Regions from separate parts of the Paenibacillus sp. LX16 genome, predicted to be linked through region 2. Evidence: predicted binding sites of a transcription regulator. Region 2 holds the regulator's gene; each other region holds the start of a gene.
What was found. Region 2 encodes LexA, which represses DNA repair genes until DNA is damaged. Its sites were predicted from a motif close to CGAACATATGTTCG; they were not measured.
Positions count from the first base shown of each region.

Region 1 (5,965 bases), 640 kb from region 2:
TCCAGCACACCCGCAAACAAAGAGGTATCCAGCCTCTCATCACCCATCATTTCGACAATTTGATCCAGTAGTTCAAGCACTGCATCCCATACCTGACGATGCTCCTTCGCCTGCTCAGGTTTTCCTGCTTCCTCTGCCTGATGAATGAAGGCGTCCAGCTTGTGGCCGATTTCTGCATCCTCCAGTAACAGATATACCGCTTCACACTTCTCTAGTGCAGTTCGTGCCTTGCCCACACGTTTCTCAAACGCACGTAAAGGCGTCACGATCACATCCCGGCACAGCTCCATCAAATCCAACGTTTCATCCCGCCTACGGTTCCGTTCCTGCTCCTCCAGCTCCAGTGACAAGCTGGGCACAGCCTGCCACGGCCGACCGTCTGTCCAACGGCTACCTTGTATTCCGCAGGCCAGTACATAGTTTTCCAGACGGTCCATCTCCTCGCGGCTCACCCGACCATCCAGCGGCAGGAGAAGATCTGTTTTGACCGCACGGAATACATCCTCATACCGCCAACGCCGCTGCACGATATCCAGCGAGGCCCGAATCAATTCCACCAACGGATGATGCAATACACTTCTCCGCTGATCCAGAAATACTGGAACCTCATATTGTTTGAATATCGGTTCCACCCATGGCTCATAATCTTCAATATGACGCACAAACAGGGCCATCTCCCGATAACGCGCGCCCTCATCTCGGGCCAGACGACGCATTTCGCGCACAGCCCCTTCCAGCTCTGCACGGCGATTAGCCGCAGTGTACAGTTTTATGCCCTCCGGTTGCTTTTCTGTCCACTGCTCTCGTAGCTGCTGCTGACGCATCCGTTGTTCCTGATTCCGTAACCCTGTACGATGTTCAAAGTTAGCCTCCAAATACGCCAACGCCGGACGCTCCTTAAATCTCGGCAGCGGATCAGGGCGCAGTAATTGTGTCTGCGTCTCTATCATCAGCTCGTCCGTCATTCCTTTGAGCTTTACATACGTAGCCGCTGAAGGATGAAACAAATCCAGCTCATGCGGAAGCTGTCCGCTCTCGTAGCTGCGGTTGCAAGTCAGCGCCACTGTCAACGAAGAGGCATGCAGCATAAGCTGCTCCACCACCTTATATTCATGTGGTGTAAACCTACGGTAGCCGTCCATCCAAATATCTGCCCCACGCACAAGGGAAGACTCTGCAATCTGTTCTGCCAGCATGCGCAGCGTATCTTCACCGTCAATATATTTAAGCGTCAGCTCTCGTTCAAAATCCTCGTAGATTAGACTGATATCTTTGAGCTTGCCGCGCAAAATCGGAGTTGACTCTCCTGCAGCGTTCATTCGCTCCAGTTGCTCGGGTACAGACCGAGTATCATTTCCATACTGCTTTAGCTCCGTAAACAATGTATTCAACCGATCCACAAAGCCGAGCTGGTCTCCCGAATCCTTAAACAAACTCAGTTCATCCTTGCGACGACGAATAATTTTATATAAAAGCATCTTCTTGCCTTCTTCCGTTACAGGCACCAGGGCTGAACCCCCGGTTTCCTGCATAACTAAATAGGCAAGACGATGAAATCCCATCACTTGGGCGCGCACCGACCCCTGAATACCGTTTCCGGCTTCTGTAAGTAACGCATGCTCAGAAGCAAATGACGATTGCTCCGGTACAAGTAACAGCATAGGCTTACCTAGCGGCTCCTCACGTAACATAGACGTCATTTCATTGCGGATTAACGTACTTTTACCACTCCCAGAGCGGCCAATCAACAAGCGGACCGACATGATGCGGCCTCCTTTCCAACGAACAACATTCTATTAAACAGTATAGCATATCAGGCAAGAGAGAAAAGAACGTACGTTTGCCATGTTGTAGCAATTCTTCCTCCCTCTAAAAAAACAAATCAGTCCCGCAGATTGGCTTGGTGCACGCCTTCTCTACAGGACTGATTTATACCTAAACGAGTCTATTTTACCTATTTAATCACCAAAAAGGCGATTGACTTTGACCTTGTATGAAACCTACAGCTGTGTCCGGCTGCGCACCTCAAAGATGGCGAATTTCAAGTAATGGCCTTCCTCCACACCCAAAATTTGAGGATGGTCCTTACCAGCTGCTCTCCAGTCTACCAGACGGAGGATTTTGCCGGCATCTGCCGCCGCTTCCTTAATGGTGTCCAAAAACAACTCTGGCCGCATATGGAACGAGCAGCTCGCTGTCACCAGATAGCCGCCCTCATTGACAAGCTTCATCCCGTGCAGGTTGATATCTTTATATCCACGTGTAGCTCCTTTGACAGCGTTCTTCGTTTTGGCAAAGGCTGGAGGATCAAGAATAACCACGTCAAAGGTGCGGCCGCCACCTGCTGTCAGCGGCTTGGATGTATCTCCTTTGCCCCCGGCTCGTGCATTGCGTTCCTCTACACCTTTCACCTGATTGCGCAAATATTGAAAAGCATCGTCGACGACAAACTCGACACGTTCCTCAAAACCATTCAGCTTGACATTGTCCCGCGCACTCTCAATCGCATGCTCAGAAATATCAAGACAAGTTACTTTTTTAGCACCATGTTTACATGCATTGAGCGTAAAGCTTCCCGTGTGCGAAAAACATTCCAATACGGTTGCGCCGTCCCAGAATGGAAATTCAACAACCTTACCACTTTTATTCACTGGCTTCATGACCGTTGTGCCAGCATCCCCTGAGTCTGCAGCTATTTCTTGTAGCGTAATTCCACTACGTACTCCCCAACCTGTCATCAACGGTGCTATGGCCGCACGATTTTCACGCTGGTCAAAGAAATAACCCGTCTTCTGGCCCTCTACGATATCGACCTTGATTTGCAGGCCATTTTCCGTCACCACCACATGACGGGGGCAATCACCGTACAAAGGCCCCTTCGTTTGTTCCAATCCTTCCAGCTCACGGATGGATACATCACTGCGCTCATATATACCAACAGGACCCACTACTTCAACCAGCGCATCCCTAATTTCTTCCCTGCGCCGATCCATGCCAAGCGTTAACAACTGCACGACTAACACATCACCAAATCGATCTACAATCAGTCCAGGCAAAAAATCAGCCTCGCCGTACACCAACCGATAAGCGTTTCCCCCGGTCACAAAACGTTCGCGGTGCTCCAGACATTTGCGAAAGCGTTGGGCAAAAAAGTTTTGATCCATTGCTTCCAGCGGCTCATAGGACATCACACGTACTGTAATTTGTGAAGCCGGATTATAGTAACCTGTCGCCAAATAACGCCCCTGATGGTTAACGATGCTGACCAAATCGCCTGCCTCTGGGTCACCCTCAATCTTGGCTATTTCGTTTTTAAACACCCAAGGGTGTGCGTGCTCCAGCCTTTTTTTACGGCTGCGTTCTAATATTACTGAAGGCAAAATCCTTCACTCCCATTCTTGGATTACTCAAAGTGTTAAAACGTTTGTTCGATTGGGCACGGCTCCGCCTGGATATCGACGTCACGCTTGTAAAGCTTGTGAAGATACTACAAAATTATCGTTCCTTAAAAAAGAGCACAGCCATGCTTGTCATGGCTGTCCCCGACAGATCATAGGCTGTTACATAAGTATTTTCACCTAGAAAAGGGGGCTATGCCCGTGTTTATACATGTTATACTCCCGTTGTGCGGTGGGCTGTTTATTTTTTTGGGCGGGATGAAGCTAATGGAAGCAGCCCTCCGGCATTTGGCCGGCCCCTTCCTCACCCGCTGGTTGAACCGCGCCACAGTTTCCCCTTGGCGGGGCATGCTGTTCAGTTCAGGCATTACTGCCCTGCTACAAAGCAGCACCGCCGTAACGGTGCTGACGATCGGACTGGTCAACGCCGGGCTGTTGACCTACGGCCGCACGCTCGGCATCATTCTCGGCACGAATATCGGCACCTGCCTGACCACCGAGCTGATGGGGCTCCAGCTCGGCATGCTGGCTGTTCCGCTGCTCTGCGGCTCACTGCTCTGCTGGAGCATTGCCGTCCTGTGGGATGAAGCTGTCCCCAGCCGCCAGTATGCGTCTGCCGGAGTTTCATCCGGCTCCAATGGGCTCAGCCGTCGGCAGACTGTACAATATATCAGCCTCGTCTTTGCTGGATTTTCGCTGATTCTGGCGGGGATTCGCGTGATGCAGACGGTCGGACCCTGGATTGAGCAGGCCGGACTATTCCGTTGGTTTCTTGATCACGCTACAGCCAACATGTGGTGGGCCTTCGCTGCGGGAGCCTGCCTGACCGCGCTGGTTCACAGTAGCGCAGCCGTCATTGGCATGGCGATCAGCCTTGCTGCTGCGGGTGCCTTACCAGCCGATGTGGGAATCGCCATCGTCATCGGCTCCAATGTAGGCACCTGCGTAACCGCCCTGATTGCCGCTGGTGGCGGCAGCGTGTCCGGTAAATTTGTGGCCTGGTCCCACGTGCTGCTGAACGTAGGCGGAGCCTTGCTCTTTATGCCGTTGATCCCTGGTCTGGAGATGGCCGCTGCCTGGATATCTACGGAGCCCGGAGCCAAGGTAGCCCATGCCCAAACTCTGTTTAACGTTATTAGCTCTCTGCTGGTCTTGCCTCTCTGCTATCTACCTGTGTGGACGCGTTTAGAAGATCGTATATCTCCCCACAGAATCAAACGTTAATTCCTAGCATGGACAGCGCCTTGCTCAAAATGACATCATTATTGTCATATCCACCCTGGCGCTGGAGACGCCATGTTTCCTCAGGCGTATGCCACGCAACTCCTTTAATTTCTTCGATCTGTGCCTGTAAATCCCCATCCAGTGCCTCTACGAGATAATAGTGTACTTCTTTATCTACTTCCCCAAATTCTGGATGCTGATACGTATAAGCAATCATATCTACATGCTGGATAATCCGCCCGTTCAACCCTGTTTCCTCGCGAATTTCACGTAAAGCCGTCTGTTCGATTGTTTCTCCCAACTCCATTTTTCCTTTAGCCAAGGATACCTTGCCATATCGGTCAGTAATGAGCTGAATTTCAAGCTGCTCCCCCTGTTTGCGAAACACAACACCGCCTGCGGAAATTTCCTTTTTTGCTGCCATCCTGTAATCTCCCTTCCTTGCGCAACAAGGATTCCGCCCTCTCTGTAAGGTAAGACGAAATCCTTGTGTGCCATCTCTATTGCCTGTTCAGGCTTTTTTTGTTCTTACAGAGCTGTTTGCAGCCCATTCTCTAGTACGCGGACCAATTGGCCTTCACTTTCATTAATACCTGCCTTCGTCAGCTTCACGCGGCACACCTTGCCAACCAGATCCTCAGTACCTTCAAACGCCAGTTGAATATAATTGTCACTATATCCATGGAGTATGCCGCTATCTTCAGTCCCTTTCGGCGCAACTTCCGGAATGACCTCCAGCACCTGACCTACAAACTTCTCAGCATACGCCAGTTGCATTTGCTCTGACAGTTGTATCAGCTCATGCACTCGTGCATTTTTTACGTCTTCGTCCACCTGATCCTCCATACGCGCCGCAGGGGTTCCACTGCGCTTGGAGTACGGGAACACGTGCATTTCCGAAAAACCGATTTTTTTCATCAGCTCATAGCCATTGCGGAACATTTCATCCGTCTCCCCAGGGAAGCCGACAATCACGTCCGTCGTAATCGCTACATCTGGCATTGCTTTGCGAATCATAAGCATTTTGTTATAAAACTCTTCTGTCGTGTACTTGCGACGCATCCGTTTCAATACAGTGTCATCCCCCGCCTGAAGCGGTATGTGAAAATGACGAACCAGCTTGGTAGAACGGTTCAGTACATCAAGCATTTTTTCATCAATCTGGCTTGCTTCAATCGAACTGATACGGATACGCTCCAGCCCTTCCACCTTCTCCAGATCCCACAGCAGATCAGATAGGTCATAATTATCCATGTCATCACCATAACCGCCAGTGTGGATACCTGTGAGTACAATTTCCTTGTAGCCTGCGTGTACCAGTTGACGCGCCTGTGCAATAATGC
Region 1 is NZ_CP141152.1:3,873,029-3,878,993, forward strand. It holds gene addB (helicase-exonuclease AddAB subunit AddB) at 1-1,763, opposite strand, end outside; gene T3H97_RS17235 (class I SAM-dependent rRNA methyltransferase) at 2,001-3,380, opposite strand; gene T3H97_RS17240 (Na/Pi cotransporter family protein) at 3,600-4,622, shown strand; gene T3H97_RS17245 (NUDIX hydrolase) at 4,612-5,046, opposite strand; gene mtaB (tRNA (N(6)-L-threonylcarbamoyladenosine(37)-C(2))-methylthiotransferase MtaB) at 5,151-5,965, opposite strand, start outside.
Region 1: addB (helicase-exonuclease AddAB subunit AddB) is a predicted target of LexA. The motif match lies at 1,830-1,843, and genes of this name have one in related genera.

Region 2 (5,965 bases):
TTCCTTACGTACGGCTTCCTCCAGAGTTTTAGGATCAACGCCTGCTTCACGGGAGCCTGTTTGGCACGCTGCATCAAATGCCTCTTCTACACTACGTTCATCCCATAAAAGGGTATCATCAAGATCAAACATTACCGCCTGAATCGTCATCTGAATTATCCACTCTCTTTCCACAGTATATGTACACCTATTTGCTCGGTTACGTATTTGAATCGTTATGTGTGCCCATATTAAGCAAGCGGCCGCAGCATGTTATATGAAATAACATCATACGGCCTTTGTTACAGAGCTACAGGTTAAATCAGTTATTTCTTGTCCACCTGTATCTGATTGGATAGCGCAAACTTCTCAAGTCGCTCTGCAATGGCATCCGTGTCATAGCGACCTAATGATTTTGTGAAAATGAAATTACCGCCCTTACCTTTTCTTTCAACGGTTACGTAACCCTTTTCAATCTTGATGGCTTTCATATCCCCTGCCGTCATTGGACGTTCTCTACCACCTTTCAGCATATAGAGAGTATCCTTTCCCACTTTCAGATAAGGACGACGGATGAAAAAGATAACAGCCAGCATCAAGTACAGGCCGAATACAAGCCAATCCATTCCTCTCATGCCAGTCTTAGTCAAAAAGTAACTCATAAGCATGTACAATACAGAAAGACCAGCCAGCATAATTGGCACAGTAATGTTACGGCCACGGAAAATATCCATTGCAGAACCTGCGCCGTTAATGGTTTGAATGCCTTGCTTTTTGCGCGATTTATTTAAATGCGCTGTGTTTTTGCGTACTTTTCTTTCAAATGATCGGGCCATCTCTCAATTCCTTCCCAGATATATTACAATAAAACAATTGCCTCAAAGCTGATCTATATAGATACCGAAAACGGTACCTAAAACAAAAGGCAGATTGCAGGCTTGGGCGCTTTAACAACTTTAATGCTTCAGCCCGTCATTTCCCTTCGATGTATCATCGTCCACAAATTCAATCGTTTCAAGCTGCTGCCGAAAATTACGACGAATGTTACCTAAATAAATTTCCCGAAGATTGGCGCGCTCTGTGGCTTCCTCTTCCGTCAATCCCTCGGATTTTGCTTTGCGCGCTAATTCATTGATGCGCTGTACCAAGCTGTCTATATCCAAATTGTGTCCCCTCCATAAAAGCAAAGATATAATACACTTTGACATGTAGAAAAGAGCTTGTCAAGGCTCCCGCATTACGCTCCCTGACAAGCTCTAATAGTCTATAGATCAGAAGTTAGGAAGCTTGAGTACCTGACCTGCCTGCACTCCCCGATCCTCCAAACCGTTAATCCGCACAATTCCTTCTATATATACCCGTGTATCCATTCGTTCCGGTTTATGATTTGCGGCAATCTCCCACAACGTATCTCCAGGTTGTACGGTCAGTTTAGTCACTTCTTCCTTGGAAGCTGAAGGTGCCGCGAAAACCGTAAGTACACCTGCCCCTGCAATCCAAGCAATAACCACTAAAATAAGAAGCTTAGGTAAAAGAGTATTAGTAATAATTTGCATAAAACGCGCTCTACCCTCTTTTCGGGTCTCCTGCAAATTTTCTGAATTCATCGGAAAAATACTTTGATAAGTGCTATATTTCATCATTGGCTGCGACCTCCAAACGTTTGTTCTTATGTTTTCACAATATAACACGAACATTTGTTTTGTTCAATAGAAAAGAGAACAAAAGTTCGTGATTATTTTTAGGGATTATTTAGAACTTATGTTTGTACGAACGGAGGTTCTATGCTATAATTTTCCCAAACGTTACTAAATGGGGTTGATACGGTATGTCTAAGATTTCGAGCCGCCAGCAGGCCATTCTTGAATTTATCCGCAATGAAGTGCGTCTAAAGGGATACCCCCCTTCTGTACGCGAAATAGGCGAGGCTGTCGGATTAGCCTCCAGTTCTACGGTTCACGGTCATTTGGATCGTTTAGAGAAAAAAGGACTCATTCGACGCGATCCTACAAAACCACGGGCTATTGAGTTACTCGGTCAAGACGAATCGGATAACAGCAACTTGATTAATTACTCCATTAGTCGTGTTCCCGTCGTCGGCAAAGTAACCGCTGGTCTTCCTATTACGGCGACAGAAAATATTGAAGATTACTTTCCTCTTCCCCAACACTTTGTTGGTGAGGATAAAATATTCATGTTATCTGTTGTAGGCGAAAGCATGATTGAGGCTGGGATTGCTAACGGAGACTATGTAATCGTACGTCAGCAGCAGACCGCTGATAATGGTGATATTGTTGTAGCTATGACAGATGAAGACGAAGCTACAGTTAAAACCTTCTACAAAGAAAAAGATCATATCCGGCTTCAACCTGAAAATCCAGCCTTTGAACCGCTTCGCCTGACACACGTCAGCATTTTAGGCAAGGTTGTAGGACTCTTCCGGGACTTCCACTGATTTCTCGTTCTTTCTTCCCCGTTATTCTTTCCACTAATACAAAACCGGCTGCCTAGGCAAGCCGGTTTTGTATTGCTATTATGTTTATTATGTATCTCACAACTATTTTTTCATTTCAGCAACCTATTCCTATTTTTTCTACTATAAAATCAGCCTCCCCTTCTCAAATAATTTTCCACTGATCTTGAGCAGCTATACTGTCATGGGCAAAACTAATAGATCTTTCTTTGATTTAGATAAATATGGTATATTAATTACTCATATCTCTGTAGGAGGAATTAAATGAAAAAAAATATAACTTCAGCGTTTGTTGTGATATTTATCGCCATAAGCTGTGTAGTTCCAACAATGGATCATTTGTATGCAAAAGAGAACTCCCACATAACAACCTACGACCGTATTCAGTACATACAAATACTTATCCATTTCAGGTATTTAGAAAAGCAACTCGAAGCTGTAATTTTCGAAAGAAATAATTATCCAGAAGACAGCCAAGAATATAAACAGCTCTCTGAACAACTGAATCATATTCTTGCTCAAGAGGCGTACTACGAGAAAAAACTTAACACTCTTAATAGTAAATAATTTTCATACTAACTGCCTATTATCTTTATCTATACTATTAGACTCATGCCGACCTGCCTGTAACATTCTCCTGCAACGTAAAGTTGAAAAGGCGAAGACAGGTTCGCATGAGTTTTTTTATTAACCATTAGAAATATAGGTACTAGCTTCTTTTTGCTTTTAATAGATTTATGCTGATACATTACTATCACAATTGACATATGTATATAGCAGAACTAAGCAAAGGAGATATGCAGATGATCAGAAATAGAGTTAAAACGTATAAGCATCGCATCGGGAAAAACAGATATCTGGTCGTTAAAGTCTTTCAAGCCGCAGCTGCTAAAACAGGAAGCGGAAATGCACTAGCAACCAATGCCTTGAATATCAAAATTTCCAAGCGTAAGCATAAACGCCACTAAGATTTAACCGCACCTTCATTTCTTTGAAGGGAGGTGATCATATGAGCAGAAGACATTGCAAACGTGATTTGAGAAGAAGAAGATTAAACATCCGTTCGACTCAAAGAGCCATTGCGCGTGCAAGAGGTAACGCACTGGCTGTTAATCTGTTTAGCGTAAATGATAGACAACGCAGACGTTAATAATCGTTTTCAAGCAAAAGCGGGAAGGATTCTTCCTGCTTTTTTTGTGTTAAACGATACACCCAACTCCTAAATTCCATGGAACTGCTAAATTCAGTTGCCTTCCTTTTAAATACCATCGACATATTCAACTATGCTTCCACTGGTTAAAACAGAAGCGAAATAGTACCCAGTCAAAGCAGCAGCATTCTTGACTCAAATACTTTGTGTACAACTGGCCACACCTATAGCCCTCAAACTTGCTTCAGCTTTTTTCACTTAAGTATTCTGGCTGTAAATCCGTCCAGGGTTTGTACGTTGCTGCATTGTTTGCTCAATTTTTTATTTTTAAATTTTGTAAGGCCCCACTTGCCCACCAACGTATTCCACAAGCTCCATCATATCCTACTCAACGGCTGGACTACAGATGCTCTTATCTGACTTAATGCAGCTGAAAACAATTCGATATTCGATCAACACTTCATATGTATGATTCATGTTGATCAACTCGACAATTCATTCTGGATAAGCGCTAAAAATCCTTCTCTAAATAATCATCCCCTTACATGATTATTCGAAAGCTAATATCCGACACATAAAGATAAAATACAACAAACAAAGACAAGAAAAAAATTTCTCTTCACAACCAATGAACTATGTACAAAAACATTACACATGTATAACATTAAATACAAATACTAGAAAGGTGGTAACAATTTAATGAAAAAAGTATCTTTACTAGCATCAGTAGCAATGCTTATCTCATCTGTAGCTTTTGCTGCCCCTTCTTTTGCAGATCAGGTCACAAGTGACACTTATAGTTCATTACAAGACTCAAATAGAAGTATAGAGTCTGTTACGCCTTTTGCTAATGTTGAATATGTCGTTACTGTAAATACGGCCAATCTCAAAGATGCCGGAACAGACTCGAACATCTCTATAACTCTGTATGGTTCTAATGGAGATTATGCTACCGCTACACTCAATGGTAGCTTTGAACAAGGAGATTCCGATACAACAAGAATCAGCACTAGTAACCTAGGTGACATCAGAAAAATTACTATTAGAACTGATGGATCTGGGTATAAACCAGGTTGGAAAATCGCTAATGTCAAAATATCTGGAAACGGGAAAACTTTGTCATTTGCAGGTCCTAACCGTTGGCTTGGTGACGGCGGTTCCGCAGATTCCGAAACACTTTTTCCATCCTAAAAACAAATATTCATACAAAAGACTCTGTCGATATTTGGATAGAGTCTTTTTGTTTTGGATGAATAATCCTACTAAAATTGTATCGCCGTAATTATAACCCCATCTCAAGAATCAATTTTAATAATAAACTCACTAATGGGAAAAATGTTATGTAAATTTGCCATATAAACAAAAGCTAAGAAATAACCGCTGGAAAAGTATATTGAATCTACTAAGAAAATCATAGCTTTAAAAAGAATTCAAGCATCAAATCACAACACCTAATTTTTCGATTTAGCATGTCTCTTCTAGCCCCAATACTTTTAAGTAGATCATGTGCATTTTTGAATATTGGATTATCATTTCCATCTACCTGACTTAACGCAGCTGCGAACAGTTCGGTATCCTACTTTACCACTTTGTACTTATGATCAACAGTTACATTACTCTCTTGTATTTTCACAATAATCTCATCCTCAATAGCTGCCAGTAAAAACAATTAACCCTCAAGCCAATCCTCTATCATAGGACACCTCCAAAGTATATTAAATCTTCTTAATACTATACTGAAAGATGTGCAAAGTATCGTGCGTATTATCGCAAATAAAAGGCTCATACCAGTTATTGTTGCAAACTAATAAGGCCCTATCTGAGATTAAATTTAGGTATTAGGAAGGATTGTACCCATTCTATGAAACATTCCCCTTCTTACAAAATACAATAAGCGCAAATCTATTATGGCAGGAAATCCACCAAGTATTCGCCAAAAGAGAAGCGAATACTGTGGCTATTGCCAAATAGCTTATGCGCTCATTGAGTTCAACTATTTGCCATCCATGAGTGAAGTGGTATTATCCAACAGTTCTTTTCACAAATTAAACCCAAAGTGATTTAGTGATGATAACTAAGAGAATAAAGAGCACTAAAATTGCCGCTGTAGAAGTCCATACACCGCCGCCACCTGCACCTTCATATGCACCCATGTCTTAAACCTCCTTTATTTGTCGTTCACCTTAATATATGTATAAATACGTTCAGTGATAGGGCATGCAGGTAAACAAAACAAAGGCTCACACCCAGATAAACCGGTAGAGCCTAATTATCTTTATAAAAGAATTAATTTCAAGATGATTACCAACAAAATGAAAAGTGCCAAGACAGCAGCTATCGATGTCCAAATCTTCCCGGCCGTT
Region 2 is NZ_CP141152.1:3,234,780-3,240,744, forward strand. It holds gene T3H97_RS14105 (HAD family hydrolase) at 1-150, opposite strand, end outside; gene T3H97_RS14110 (hypothetical protein) at 306-815, opposite strand; gene T3H97_RS14115 (DUF896 domain-containing protein) at 936-1,142, opposite strand; gene T3H97_RS14120 (LysM peptidoglycan-binding domain-containing protein) at 1,251-1,619, opposite strand; gene lexA (transcriptional repressor LexA) at 1,808-2,434, shown strand; gene T3H97_RS14130 (hypothetical protein) at 2,717-3,019, shown strand; gene T3H97_RS14135 (hypothetical protein) at 3,256-3,420, shown strand; gene T3H97_RS14140 (hypothetical protein) at 3,462-3,602, shown strand; gene T3H97_RS14145 (PLAT/LH2 domain-containing protein) at 4,302-4,793, shown strand; gene T3H97_RS14150 (hypothetical protein) at 5,648-5,755, opposite strand.

Region 3 (5,965 bases), 1.0 Mb from region 2:
TCGTTTCATTTCATATGCACATGCTTTCACATGTACAATTCCGCCTGGCATAGCGGCATCACTTGTTATTTGGCGATGAGAACTCACCCGTGGATTCCGCTTTTTTGGAAGGAAAAAGGGCGTTCCACAAGTATCGTTTCATATATATTTTATTATTTGACAAATGGCATTGTCAAGGGAATGCAAACATTAGTAGACTACCATGCAGCTTTCCATGTAATAACTAGCTCATCCTATCCGTTCATACTAGCCAAAGGTTCAGCAGCCGTTTGGCAACTATTCCTCCCACTGCAACAATTCCTCGTCATCTGAAGCAGCGTCATGCTCGGCCGCAGTGAGATGATTGACCACTCGGCGTGTCATATCCCCCGAATATCCACGTCTCATGAGAAAAGGGTAGGTTTTCCTTTTTTTCTCCATTATATCACCACGTATCTGATTCCATTTCTTACGTCCAACCGTCAAAGCGCTCTCCCACTCCTCATTATCGGTGATCTCACCTAACGCTTCGCCAATAGAGGCTTTAGAGATGCCCTTCTGACGAAGTTCTTGCCTAACCCACATCTTCCCCTTGCGTTGGCTTGTTATGCGCTGTCTTGCCCATTGACGGGCGTATAAATCATCATCTACGAGTTGTTCCCTTTGCAGTCGGACCATTACTTCGCCAATAACAGACTGATCCAGTTCTTTTTGCGCCAGACGCTGGGCAATTTCCTGACGTGTGCGAGGCTTTCGCCCCAAATAGCGAAGCGCAAGTACATAAGCCTGTTGTTTTTCATCTGCCAGAACGATATCTTCCAGTTCTTTTTTATCAAATGACGTTCCTTTGAACATATTGTACTTGATCATTACATCTTCTAATACAGACAGCGAATACGGACCAAAATGAATGATATACCTTCCACGTTTGCGTCCCTGTCCCTGCTCCACCCTAGTAATCATCAATTCCTCATGATCCGGAAAAAGAGAAATCCCTTGTTGCTTATTTGCTTCCGAAGTGTAATCATCTTCATCGTCCAACTGCAATATATTTCCCTCACTTTGAAATTCACGAAAGCAGCCTTTGAACACCTGCTACGCAAAAGTTAGATTCCGCTGACAAAGCAGACTTTAGTTGATGCAAAAATGCCCTGCACAACTGTGCAGGGCATCAGAATCATGCTATTCAAACGGACGGTGCCATAACCCTGGCCCCAGTTCACAAACCAGGATTCACCAAGCTTTATTCAAGCTCTAACAATTCCTGTTCTTCCTTCGCTTGCTGTGCCAACTCTTCTTCTGTAGGCGGAGCAACCGTCGTAATCAAATTGCTGGCCACCCGAATTTTTTGTTCGATCGTACTAGCAATATTCGGATTTTCCTTCAAAAATTGTTTAGCATTCTCACGTCCTTGACCAAGGCGCTCACCTTCGTAGGAATACCAGGCTCCGCTCTTGTCGACAATGTCATGCTCCGTACCGATATCGATCAAGCTACCTTCTTTGGAAATACCCTCACCGTACATAATATCCACCTCAGCCTGACGGAAAGGAGGGGCAACTTTGTTCTTCACGACTTTAATACGTGTGCGGTTACCCACAATGTCGTTACCCATTTTCAAACTTTCAATACGACGAACATCCAAACGTACCGTAGAGTAAAACTTCAAGGCACGTCCACCTGGTGTTGTTTCAGGATTACCGAACATAACACCTACTTTTTCACGTAGCTGGTTAATAAAAATAGCAATGGTTTTCGACTTATTAATGGCTCCAGAAAGCTTACGCAATGCCTGAGACATCAAACGTGCTTGAAGACCAACGTGGGAATCTCCCATTTCGCCTTCAATCTCTGCCTTGGGCACAAGTGCCGCTACGGAGTCAACAACTACAATGTCTACTGCTCCACTACGTACAAGGGCTTCGGCAATCTCAAGCGCCTGCTCTCCTGTATCTGGTTGCGATAGTAACAACTCATCAATATTGACACCCAGCTTGCTTGCATACGACGGATCAAGCGCATGCTCGGCGTCGATAAAAGCGGCTTGTCCGCCTGTTTTTTGCACCTCTGCGATAGCGTGAAGAGCTACTGTCGTTTTACCGGATGATTCCGGTCCGTATATTTCAATAACCCGGCCTCTTGGAAAGCCGCCCGTTCCTAACGCAATATCCAAAGCAATCGAACCACTGGGGATCGTTTCCACTTGCATGTGGGTAGACTCACCCAACTTCATAATGGAACCTTTACCAAATTGCTTTTCTATTTGACGGAGCGCCATATCCAGCGCAGCACGACGATCTGACAATAAACTCACATCCTTCATTGTTTGTACTTTAATAATACCTTGTTTTGACACGCTTGCCAAGCATTTTTTCGAACATACATTCGTTTTTTTTATTCGCACAGCTCTCTTCTATAATTACACCTGTCTCTTAAAACAAAAAAAGAACCGCTGGCAAAAGGCTTTGCAACGGTTCTTCCGATAAGATGATTATATCATGAATATCTATCTAAAACAACTCTACGACCCACACTGTACATAGATGTTTAAGAGAGCTTCTCGTTCTCTACCAGCCTGCGCCACAATCTGTACAGGATTGCTTTGACTGATCGCAGTCGGATTGTTTCGCGGTTGCCACTCAGTCTCAGCTCATGTACTTCCGTTTCCTTGTCGCGTTCAGCAATGCCAATATACACCAGACCGACTGGCTTCCGTTCGGTATATCCAGGCCCAGCTACACCAGTAACTGAAAGTCCAAAATCGCTGTCCATGATCATTCTCGCCTGCTCCGCAAGCACAAGGGCTACTTCCTTACTCACTGCACCCGGCGCATGATCCCCTTCCAAATAATCATAAGGCACGTTGAGTAATTTCATCTTCATTTCATTGGAATAGCACACGATGCCACCTTGAAACATAACAGCACTGCCAGGTATAGAAGTGATGTGTTCCATCAGCATTCCACCTGTACAGCTTTCTGCCGCACTCACAGTGAGTTCGCGTTTGGCCATTAGATCTACGATAACCTTCTCCAGCGCAACATCCTCGCTTGCATACATATACTCCGAAAGACGCTGCTGAATTTCTACTTCCGTAGCTGTCAGCTTAATTAATGCTTCACTTTCGCTGGCCGCCTTGGTGGATATACGGATCGTGACTTCCCCTTCCTTGGCATAAGGGGCAATCGTGGGATCTGTCTGGGATTGGATTAGATCTAACAAATGTGTTTCAAGAGCTGACTCACCGATCCCTGCAAATTTTAGCATTTTCGAATAAATTGGCATTTCCTCACCGCTCAATGCCTGCTGAAGCAACCAAGGTTTCGCCTGGTTTGCAAACATAGGTTTGAGTTCCTTAGGCGGTCCAGGCAAAACTACATAAAATTTACCGTCCTGTGCAATCGCGTCGCCCACAGCTAGCCCTGTCTCATTTTCAAGCGGAGTAGCACCTTCAATAGAAAGCGCCTGCCGGCGGTTATTCTCGGTCATTTCTACCCCACGGTTACGGAAAAATTGATCTAGCTTGTCCATTGCAAGACGATCTATGTGCAATTTCCGCCCCAATACAGTCGCTATCGCCTCTTTCGTCAAATCATCCTGAGTCGGCCCCAGACCGCCGGAAAACAAAATAATATCCGCACGCTTCTGAGCAATTCTTATCGCTTCCTGAAGCCGATCTATGTTATCGCCAACCACAGTCTGAAAATATACATCGATTCCAATTGTAGCCAGCTCTTGTGACAAATATTGAGCATTTGTATTCACTATTTGTCCGAGCAATAACTCTGTTCCTACTGCAATTATTTCAGCTTTCATCAATTCTTCCTCCTGTACTGCAAATATTATGGGAATTATATAAAGAAACAGCAATAAGTTTAGTCCCTATTGCTGTTTCCATAAAATTTATCCTGTTAAACTTTGGAGGAGCTCAGCAAATGGATATTTTTCACGAAATAATCAATACCCGAATAAATGGTGATCAACACTGCTGCCCATATCGCTATTAAATCAAACGGTATACCAAGAAAAACAAACGGGAAATTATTAATGAGCAGCGCTACAATAGCAACGATCTGGATGATCGTCTTTAATTTGCCCCAATTGCTTGCAGCAACCACAGACCCATCCAGTAAGGCAATCTGACGCAGCCCCGTAACCGCAAATTCACGGCTAACAATCACAACGACAATCCATGAATCAATTTTCCCCATTTCTACCAAGGAAACCAAAATAGCGGTTACCAAAAGCTTATCAGCAAGGGGGTCCAACAGCTTGCCCAAATTGGTGACCATATTATTTTTACGTGCCAAATATCCGTCAAGACCATCTGTGCTGGCTGCTACAAGGAAAATGATAGCCGCAATCAGCTGATTATACGGCAGCTTGAAAGCTCCGATCTCAATCGGCGGCGGATAAAAATTAAAGTCCACCAGCAAAGCCAGCATCATCACCGGGATAAGGCAAATCCGCGTTATTGTAATTCTGTTGGGTAAATTCACAACACACTCTCCCCTGATTATCGTACTTGATTACAAATGGCAGTTTTCGGATTAAATTCAATCCTATGTAAATCGCTTTCGACGAGCGCTATACACCTGAATTGTCTGCATTTTCGTTACAAGTATAATATGGCGCAAAACGCATGTCAAAATAACCTGCCGCACATCAAGCAACGTTTTTTCCTGCAAAATATATGAGGGAAAACGGCTTTATTTCATGTTTGTAAATTGAAGCTCCAATGGCAAATCAGCTTTACGTAGCAATTGAATGATCGCCTGTAAATCATCCCTGTTTTTTCCAGTCACTCGGATTTGATCACCTTGAATCTGACTTTTGACTTTTAGCTTGGAGTCCCGAATAAGAATGTTAATTTTCTTGGCATTATCCTGATCAATTCCCTGCTTAAGCGAAAGGCGCTGACGCACTGAACCTAGAGAAGCGGGTTCCAATTTGCCATACTCCACATTTTTAAGGGACAGACCTCGTTTGGCCATTTTAGATTGCAAAATATCAATCACCGCATTTAGCTTGTACTCGTCTTCCGATGCAATCGTAAGAGCTTCTTTCTCAAGCTTGAGGCTACTTTTGCTATCCTTGAAATCAAATCGTGTTTCAATTTCACGCTCCGTCTGATGAACCGCATTTGTTAACTCCTGCATATCCATTTTGGAGACGATATCAAATGAATTTTCTGAAGCCATCGTTTCACTTTCCTTTCCACAACAAAGTTCAATATCTAATTATAGGCTAGTCATTTACAAAAATCCAATAATCCGTTGACTAAAAAGGCGTTCTTGCCAGTTTTCCTGACAAAAACGCCTTTATTTCAATTTACGGTCAAAATATCTAATTATGGCTTCGTGTTGGAGTTCGGAACATATCCAAAAGTCCAAGCACAATGTGAGCAAGACCAAAGCCCAGTATGCCATAGCCCCATGCATTCGGTGTCAGATAATAGCCCAGTAAACTGACAATTATACCGAGCCCAGTCACAATCCAGCTGACGGTCATAACGTATACACCTCACTTTGCGGAAAATGAAATGACTGCCTTTCCAGGAATTACAGTCATTAGTATTTCCTCGCACCCAGGCGTTTATTCACCATCAGTAGTTGTAGAATCTGTACCACTTTGTGCTGAATCCGTACTGCTACCAGTCGTAGAGTCTCCAGGTGAGCCCGTCACCCCTGCACTCGTTCCAGTCGAAGAGGCTTCTCCTTGCTGTATCAGTACACGAGTAGTCGATTTATTATCGGTTATCGGTTGACCTGCTACGGAGATATCTGTGGCAGAAGACCGTCCTGATTTGATATATAAACCTTCTGGTCCAATATCGAAAGACATGGCATCTCCACTTTTAGTCATACCGTAGCTCAGCTTTTCTCCACGGGAATTTTGTCCCTTGTACACTTCAAGCCAGCTTTCACCCGTAGCTTTAATATCAACCTTGGCCGTTGCTCCCGTTGCACTGGAAACTTTGAAAATC
Region 3 is NZ_CP141152.1:2,228,621-2,234,585, reverse strand. It holds gene T3H97_RS10310 (regulatory protein RecX) at 277-1,026, opposite strand; gene recA (recombinase RecA) at 1,223-2,284, opposite strand; gene T3H97_RS10300 (competence/damage-inducible protein A) at 2,527-3,795, opposite strand; gene pgsA (CDP-diacylglycerol--glycerol-3-phosphate 3-phosphatidyltransferase) at 3,891-4,478, opposite strand; gene T3H97_RS10290 (YajQ family cyclic di-GMP-binding protein) at 4,689-5,180, opposite strand; gene T3H97_RS10285 (hypothetical protein) at 5,326-5,490, opposite strand; gene T3H97_RS10280 (RodZ family helix-turn-helix domain-containing protein) at 5,575-5,965, opposite strand, start outside.
Region 3: recA (recombinase RecA) is a predicted target of LexA. The motif match lies at 2,354-2,367, and genes of this name have one in related genera.